Regions from separate parts of the Cupriavidus sp. C1SS-2L genome, predicted to be linked through region 2. Evidence: predicted binding sites of a transcription regulator. Region 2 holds the regulator's gene; each other region holds the start of a gene.

Region 1 (2,271 bases), on a different replicon from region 2:
TCGACGCCCAGCGGTCGATGCGGCGGATGCCCAGCCAGTGGAAGACATCCGGCATCAACTCCTGGAAGCGCATGTCCTGCACGCCGGCGACGCATTCGGTACGAGCGAAGTAGGTTTCGGCGCGGTCCCCGCCGACCTGGCGCTTGCGGGCGTTATAGACCAGAAACTTCGTCACTTCACCGAGCGCGCGCCCTTCCTTCCGGTTATAGACCACCAGGCCTACGCCGCCTTGCTGGGCCATCTCGATGCACACCTCAATGCCGTGTGCAAGGTAGGGCCGGCAGGTGCAGATATCCGAGCCGAACACGTCCGAACCGTTGCATTCGTCATGCACGCGGCATGCCACGTGGGTCTCGGGCTTGCCGAGCTTGGCGATATCGCCGAAGAAGTACAGCGTCATGCCGCCGATCGGCGGAAGGAAAACCTTGAGGTCCGGACGGGTCACCAGTTCCGGGAACATGCCGCTGGTCTGCTCGAACAAGCTGCGGCGCAGCACCGTTTCCTTGATCTCGAAACGGCGCGCCAGCCCCGGCAGGTACCAGACCGGGTCCACGGCGGCCTTGGTCACCCGCACGTCGCCGTTGGCATGGAGGATATCGCCGTCGGGCTTGAGCCGTCCTGCCGCAATCGCCGACGCCAGTTCCGGCATGTTGATGTGCGCGCGCGTCACCGCGATGGTCGGACGGATGTCCACGCCTGCCGCGATGCGATCGGCAAAGGCGCTCGACACCAGGTGGCCCCACGGATCGAGCGAGACGATCTTGTTCGGGTCGCCCCATTGCGCGTGCGGGCCGATTGCTTCGGCGGGCGCGGTATCGGTGAGGTCGGGGCGATGGTCGCGCTGGAGGCGGCCCGACGCCACGGCCAGTGCCCGGTAGATAGCGTATGCACCGGAATGCGTGCCGATCACATTGCGTCGCGCCGGGTCGGTCAGGCTCGCGATCACCGGTCCGCGCTCCGCCGCAGTCGGCGCCCCCCAATTGATAGGCTCGGCCGGCTTGTCGCGGCGTGCGTGCGAGGTCAGGACGATATGATCGGACATGACACCTCTCGATTCCTTGATGGAATCCTGACCAAATGGTCAGGTTTACGATTCCATACTAGGCAATCTCCGTGCCATCACCCAAAGGCCGTTTCAACCCGTCCGTGGGTCGTCGCACGCTGGCAACGCCGGGCTTGTGCACAGGTGGTGTGCGGATGGCGCCGACACTCATGGTGCTCGCGCACCACGAAAAAGCGGCACGCGCCGTAGTCCGCACGTGCCGCTTTTGCTGCACTGACCATCCGCGCCATGCGACACGGACGAGACATCGGGCTGTTACGTCGTCGATTCTCCGGCCGTCCTGCGACGGCCGCCCGCCAGCATCCCGCGCAGCGCCGCGAACGGGCTGGTGCTTTCTACGTAACGGTGGAACAAGGATCCGGCAACATTGCTCGCCACCCAGGCCAGCAACATACCGAGCGCGTTGATCACCGGACGCCCCGGGGCGAGGTGCGAAACCACTGCGTTCACCACCAGGCAGATCGGGAAGTGAACCAGGAACACGGAATACGAGATGCGGCCAAAGAACCCCACGACCGCCGCACGCGGCCAGCCCTCTAGCCACCCTTCGCGCCTCGCCACAGCGAGCAGCACGGCAGTCGCCAGCGCCACGGCGATGCGCAGGCGGAAATCGATGATCAGCGCAGCCAGCCCCATCGCGCCAAGCAGCAGCAGCGGAATCGCCGAGCGCTCCGGATTGGATGCCCAGTACGCAAGCGTGCCCATGCCATAGGCGCCGAAGAAGTACACCGCCCAGATGTCCCACGACGCATCGCGGTTGAACCAGAACAGCGAGGCGATCGCCAGCGCGGACACCAGCACGATACCCGCGCGCGCACCCTGCCCCGACACGCTGCGCGCGAGCCACAGTGCCGTCACCAACAGTGCGAACAGCTGCAAGTCGATCGCGACGTACCAGACGCCCGCCGACAACGCATCGACGTCGAGCACGTTATGCAGCAGCAGCACATGGGCAAGGAACTGCATCAGGTGCGGTGGCGCCGGAATCGACTCGTGGACCATCCACGTACGCGCGATGGCAGCCCCGGCGATGCTGATGAGAATCGCCGCGGCATAGGGTGTAACCAGCTTCTGATAGCGGCGCCAGACAGCGACCAATGGATGCTGGCGAATCGTCAGGCGCCCTTGGGGCGCGAGGCTGCGCGCTGCCAGAAAGCCGCTGACGACCAGGAACACCTGCACCGCGATGCGGGCGTATTGCGACAGCC
Region 2 (2,271 bases):
TCCGCGCGGTGCTGGAGCTCCAGGTCGTGAACGGCAAGCCGCTGCCAAAGGCCGAGATCGACGCGCGGCTCGATACGCTGCTGGACGACCTGCAGATCGCCCACTTGCGCAACAACCCGGCGCTTTCGCTGTCGGGCGGCGAACGCCGCCGCGTTGAAATTGCGCGCGCGCTGGCATCGTCGCCGCGCTTCATCCTGCTGGACGAACCGTTCGCCGGCGTGGACCCGATCGCGGTCGGCGAAATCCAGCGCATCGTCAGCTTCCTGAAGGCACGCAATATCGGCGTGCTTATCACCGACCACAACGTGCGCGAGACGCTCGGCATCTGCGACCACGCGTACATCATCAGCGAAGGCACCGTGCTCGCGGCGGGCCAGCCTGAAGACATCATCGCGAACGAATCGGTGCGGCGCGTCTACCTGGGCGAGAATTTCCGCATGTGAAGCGGGGGTGGCACGCGGCCACCGGGAAAGAGACGATCAGGCGACACATGCGATAGCAATTTCCGTTCCAACATCGGAAAGATGCGCATAAAATAGGTCGCATGAAACCGTCGCTCCAGCTCCGCCTTTCGCAGCATCTGGCACTCACGCCGCAACTGCAGCAGTCGATCCGACTGCTGCAACTCTCAACGCTGGAACTGCAACAGGAAGTCGAGCAGGCGCTCACGGAGAACCCGCTGCTGGAGCGCGAAAACGACTGGATCGAAAGTCCGCTGCGCGTAGCGGCAGATGGCTCGGTCAACCTGCAAAGTGCCCCGGCTCCCGCTCCTGCCGAACCGCAGGGCAATGGCGAAGCGAATGCCGACAGCGCACGCGGCAGCGATGACGAGAACTACACCGACAGCGGCGGTGACGACTACGGCAGCGACTGGAGCCTCGACGATTTCGCGCGGCGCCCCCAGGGCGAGGACGACGAAAAGACGCCCATGCAGCTGCGCGATGCCGAGCCCACGCTGCGCGAACATCTGATGGAACAGCTCACGCCGCTGAAGATTTCGCTGCGCGACAAGGGGCTGGCGATCTTCCTGATCGAATCGCTCGATGACGACGGCTACCTGAGCACGTCGCTCGACGAGATCTGCTCGGAACTGCCCGAGGAACTCGAATTCGAAGTCGACGAAGTCCAGGCCATGCTCACGCTGCTGCAGAGCTTCGACCCGGCGGGCGTGGGCGCGCGCAATGCAGCCGAATGCCTGAGCCTGCAATTGCGCCGGCTGCAGCACCCGCAGCGCGAACTGGCGCTGTCGATCGTCCAGCATCATCTTGAATTGCTTGCGGTGCGCGACTACACGCGCCTGAAAAAAGCGCTGCAGGTGGACGAAGCGGCGCTAAAAGCCGCGCATGAACTGATCCGTTCGCTCGCGCCGTATCCCGGGCATGCGTACAGCCGGCCTGAAGCGGATTTCGTAGTGCCCGACGTGTTCGTGCGCAAGAGCGGCAGCGGCTGGATTGCACAGCTGAACCCGGATGTGATGCCCCGCCTGCGCATCAACGACATGTACGCGCAGATCCTGCGCGGAGCGAAGGGGGAATCCGGCGCTGCCGGGCTGCAGCAAAAGCTGCAGGAGGCACGTTGGCTGATCAAAAATATTCAGCAAAGGTTCGACACAATCCTGCGAGTTTCACAGGCAATTGTCGAACGTCAGAAGAACTTTTTCACGCACGGCGAAATCGCGATGCGCCCCTTGGTTTTGCGGGAGATTGCCGATACACTGGGATTACACGAGTCAACCATATCCCGGGTGACGACCAATAAATACATGGCAACGCCGATGGGTACTTTCGAACTGAAGTACTTCTTCGGTAGCCACGTGTCCACCGAAACCGGTGGCGCGGCTTCATCAACGGCGATCCGCGCCTTGATCAAGCAACTTATAGGAGCCGAAGACCCGAGGAGTCCTCTTTCCGACAGCCGAATTGCCGAATTGCTGGGTGAACAAGGCTTCGTTGTCGCGCGCCGTACCGTCGCCAAGTATCGCGAAGCCCTGAAGATCCCCGCTGTCAATCTCCGCAAGACTTTGTAGCCGAGTTGCACCGCCTGCCTGGTGCAGCTCTTTCAGAAGGAGAAGCGCTATGAACTTCAAGATCAGTGGACACCACCTGGACATCACGCCTCCGCTGCGTGAGTACGTGGAAACGAAGCTGGAGCGTATCGTCAGGCATTTCGATCAAGTCATTGGCGTTAGCGTGCTACTTTCAGTCGATAACCATAAGGAAAAGGACAGGCGGCAGTACGCGGAAATCAATCTGCACCTTCGGGGCAAGGACA
Region 3 (2,271 bases), 190 kb from region 2:
ATCGGATCGACATCATGGCGCGTATCGCGCGCGAGCCACGCGGCGATGACGGCGTACAGCGCGGCGAGACCCACGTGGAGCACGCCGGTGCGGGAACCGGACAATATGATGCCGCTTTCAAGCAGCACCACGGCGATCAGCCACATAGGGAATCGAAGCTTGCCGCGTGAGGCGAGCCAGGTCGCCGCGACAAGCGCCATGCCTTCCACGGTGGCCTGGTGGTTAGGCTGGTTCAGGTTGCCCCAGAGGCGGCGGTTGTCGTCGTAAAAATAGGAGGAGACGAGGCCGAACGAGCGGGATTCAAGGTGGAAGAGCTGGACCCATTGGGAAATGGTGCCGAGGAGGCCTGCTAGGAGGAAGGCCGTGGCGAGGGCATCTGTGATAGCTGAGCGTGTGTCAGGCGAAGCAGACGAACGGTAACGCCAGACCGCGGGCATGAGTGCCGCGCCGAGACCGAGCGTGAGTTGCGTTGCGAACCGGCTGCCGGTGACGTCATCGAATCCGGTGGCGGACTGGATGGTTCCGAGAATGACGAGCCATAGGGGGAGGCTGGCGATCCACGGGATGTTTGCATCCGATCCGCGTGAAGACCGCAGCGCGAATACGGTGAGCAAAGCTGCCAGTAGCAGGAACACTGCCGCTGCTGCCCACTCGCCATAGAACGTAGCCATCGGCAATGTGTGCCGGGATACCAGTAGTGGGAAAGCAATCGTGAGGACGAGGAAGATCGCCGGGGTGGCGGTCTTAGACTGCGGCATGCGGCGCCTTGCGGGGAAAAGGCGCATGATAGCTTGGTTGTTGGATAAAGAAAAAGGCGCCCAAAGGCGCCTAAAATCCAAGCCGCACTGTGTTTAGATGCCAGTCTGCGACTTGGTGCAAGCAGCCGCGCCACCGGTAGCGCCAGCCCACGTCACAGCGTTGGTACCAACGGTAGGCGTCAGCGTTACCGTACATCCCGGTGCGGCCAATGCCCCTGCACCAGTAACAACAATTGCTGCAGTCGCAGCGGTCAACGTCACAGTGCCATTGACCGGGTTTTGAATACCAGGATAACCCACGGTAGTAGTGAGCTTGGCCACGGTATCGCACGAGCCCAGAGCTCCGCTGTTATTTTGAAGACACTCCGCGATCGCCATCTTAAGCGTGGAAACGGAGGTGATATTGTCGCTCCAGCGTGAACGAGTAACATAATCCTGATACTGCGGAATAGCAATCGCCGCCAAAATACCAATGATCGCCACAACGATCATCAGTTCGATCAGCGTAAAGCCCTTCTGAACCCGACGGCCCAGCTTCTTGATTTGTTGTACCCGTTGCATGAGATGACCCCTCGAAGAGATTTTAGGTTGATGCACTGCACGTCTTCGATTTTGTGAAGTGCGGGGAGGCTAGAGCAGGTACTGTGCCAGGCACCGATACCCCACGAATCGGGGGTTAGGCGACAAATTTCGTCACTTGGTGAGCGCGCACGGTGCCCCAGCACCAAAAATTGTCAGTTGTCTGCCAATGTCTCGTGCCAGACCGACAAAATGTGCGATAACTCACATAAGTTAGTTCCGCATTTTCCGGCGCTGCATCAGCAGAAAGGGCAGCCACCAGGGCTGCCCTTTGCTTTGTGGACGCTTGCCTGCGTTAAGCCGTCTGTGCCGTCCGACGGCTCATCAGCTTGCCGACGACCACCACCAGGATCGCGCCGATGGCGCCGAACACCAGATGGGCATGCGGCACGTGCACTTCAAACCAGGCTGCGTCGACCGGATCGCTCACCAGCATTTCGCCAGCCAGATAGCCCAGCAGCGCGGCGCCCAGCACGATGATGACCGGGAAGCGCTCCATGACCTTCAGCAGGATGGTGCTGCCGAACACGATCAGCGGGATCGACAGGCCCAGGCCCAGGATCAGAAGCATCAGCTGGCTGCCTTCGGGGCCCTTCTGCGCGGCGGCGGCGACGGCGACCACGTTGTCGAGCGACATCACCAGGTCGGCGATCAGGATCGTGCGGATGGCGGCCCAGATATTGTCCTTGGCGTCGTGACCGTCTTCGTCATCTTCGCCAGTCAGCAGTTGCACGCCGATATAGACGAGCAGCACGGCGCCGATGATCTTCAGGTACGGCAGGCTCAGCAGCTTGACGGCTGCCACGGTCAGCACGACCCGCATGATGATGGCGGCGGCGCTGCCCCAGAAAATGGCCTTCTTCTGCTGCTTGGGCGGCAGATTGCGCGAGGCGAGCGCGATCACCACCGCGTTGTCGCCTGACAGGACGATGTT

What was found. The regulator sigma-54, encoded in region 2, starts transcription at its own class of promoters, with help from an activator protein. The targets are predictions, from matches to a motif close to TGGCANGNAANCTGCTTT.
Region 1: ACIGJG_RS29580 (GTP cyclohydrolase II) is a predicted target of sigma-54. The motif match lies at 1,102-1,119, and genes of this name have one in related genera.
Region 3: ACIGJG_RS02705 (pilin) is a predicted target of sigma-54. The motif match lies at 1,391-1,408, and genes of this name have one in related genera.

What each region holds. Positions count from the first base shown of each region.
Region 1 covers NZ_CP172709.1:2,562,958-2,565,228, forward strand. Annotated here, with positions in the region: gene ACIGJG_RS29580 (GTP cyclohydrolase II) at 1-1,042, opposite strand, end outside; gene ACIGJG_RS29585 (acyltransferase family protein) at 1,319-2,271, opposite strand, start outside.
Region 2 covers NZ_CP172708.1:385,265-387,535, reverse strand. Annotated here, with positions in the region: gene lptB (LPS export ABC transporter ATP-binding protein) at 1-443, shown strand, start outside; gene ACIGJG_RS01810 (RNA polymerase factor sigma-54) at 545-2,026, shown strand; gene hpf (ribosome hibernation-promoting factor, HPF/YfiA family) at 2,076-2,271, shown strand, end outside.
Region 3 covers NZ_CP172708.1:579,682-581,952, reverse strand. Annotated here, with positions in the region: gene ACIGJG_RS02710 (PglL family O-oligosaccharyltransferase) at 1-758, opposite strand, end outside; gene ACIGJG_RS02705 (pilin) at 852-1,319, opposite strand; gene ACIGJG_RS02700 (TerC family protein) at 1,633-2,271, opposite strand, start outside.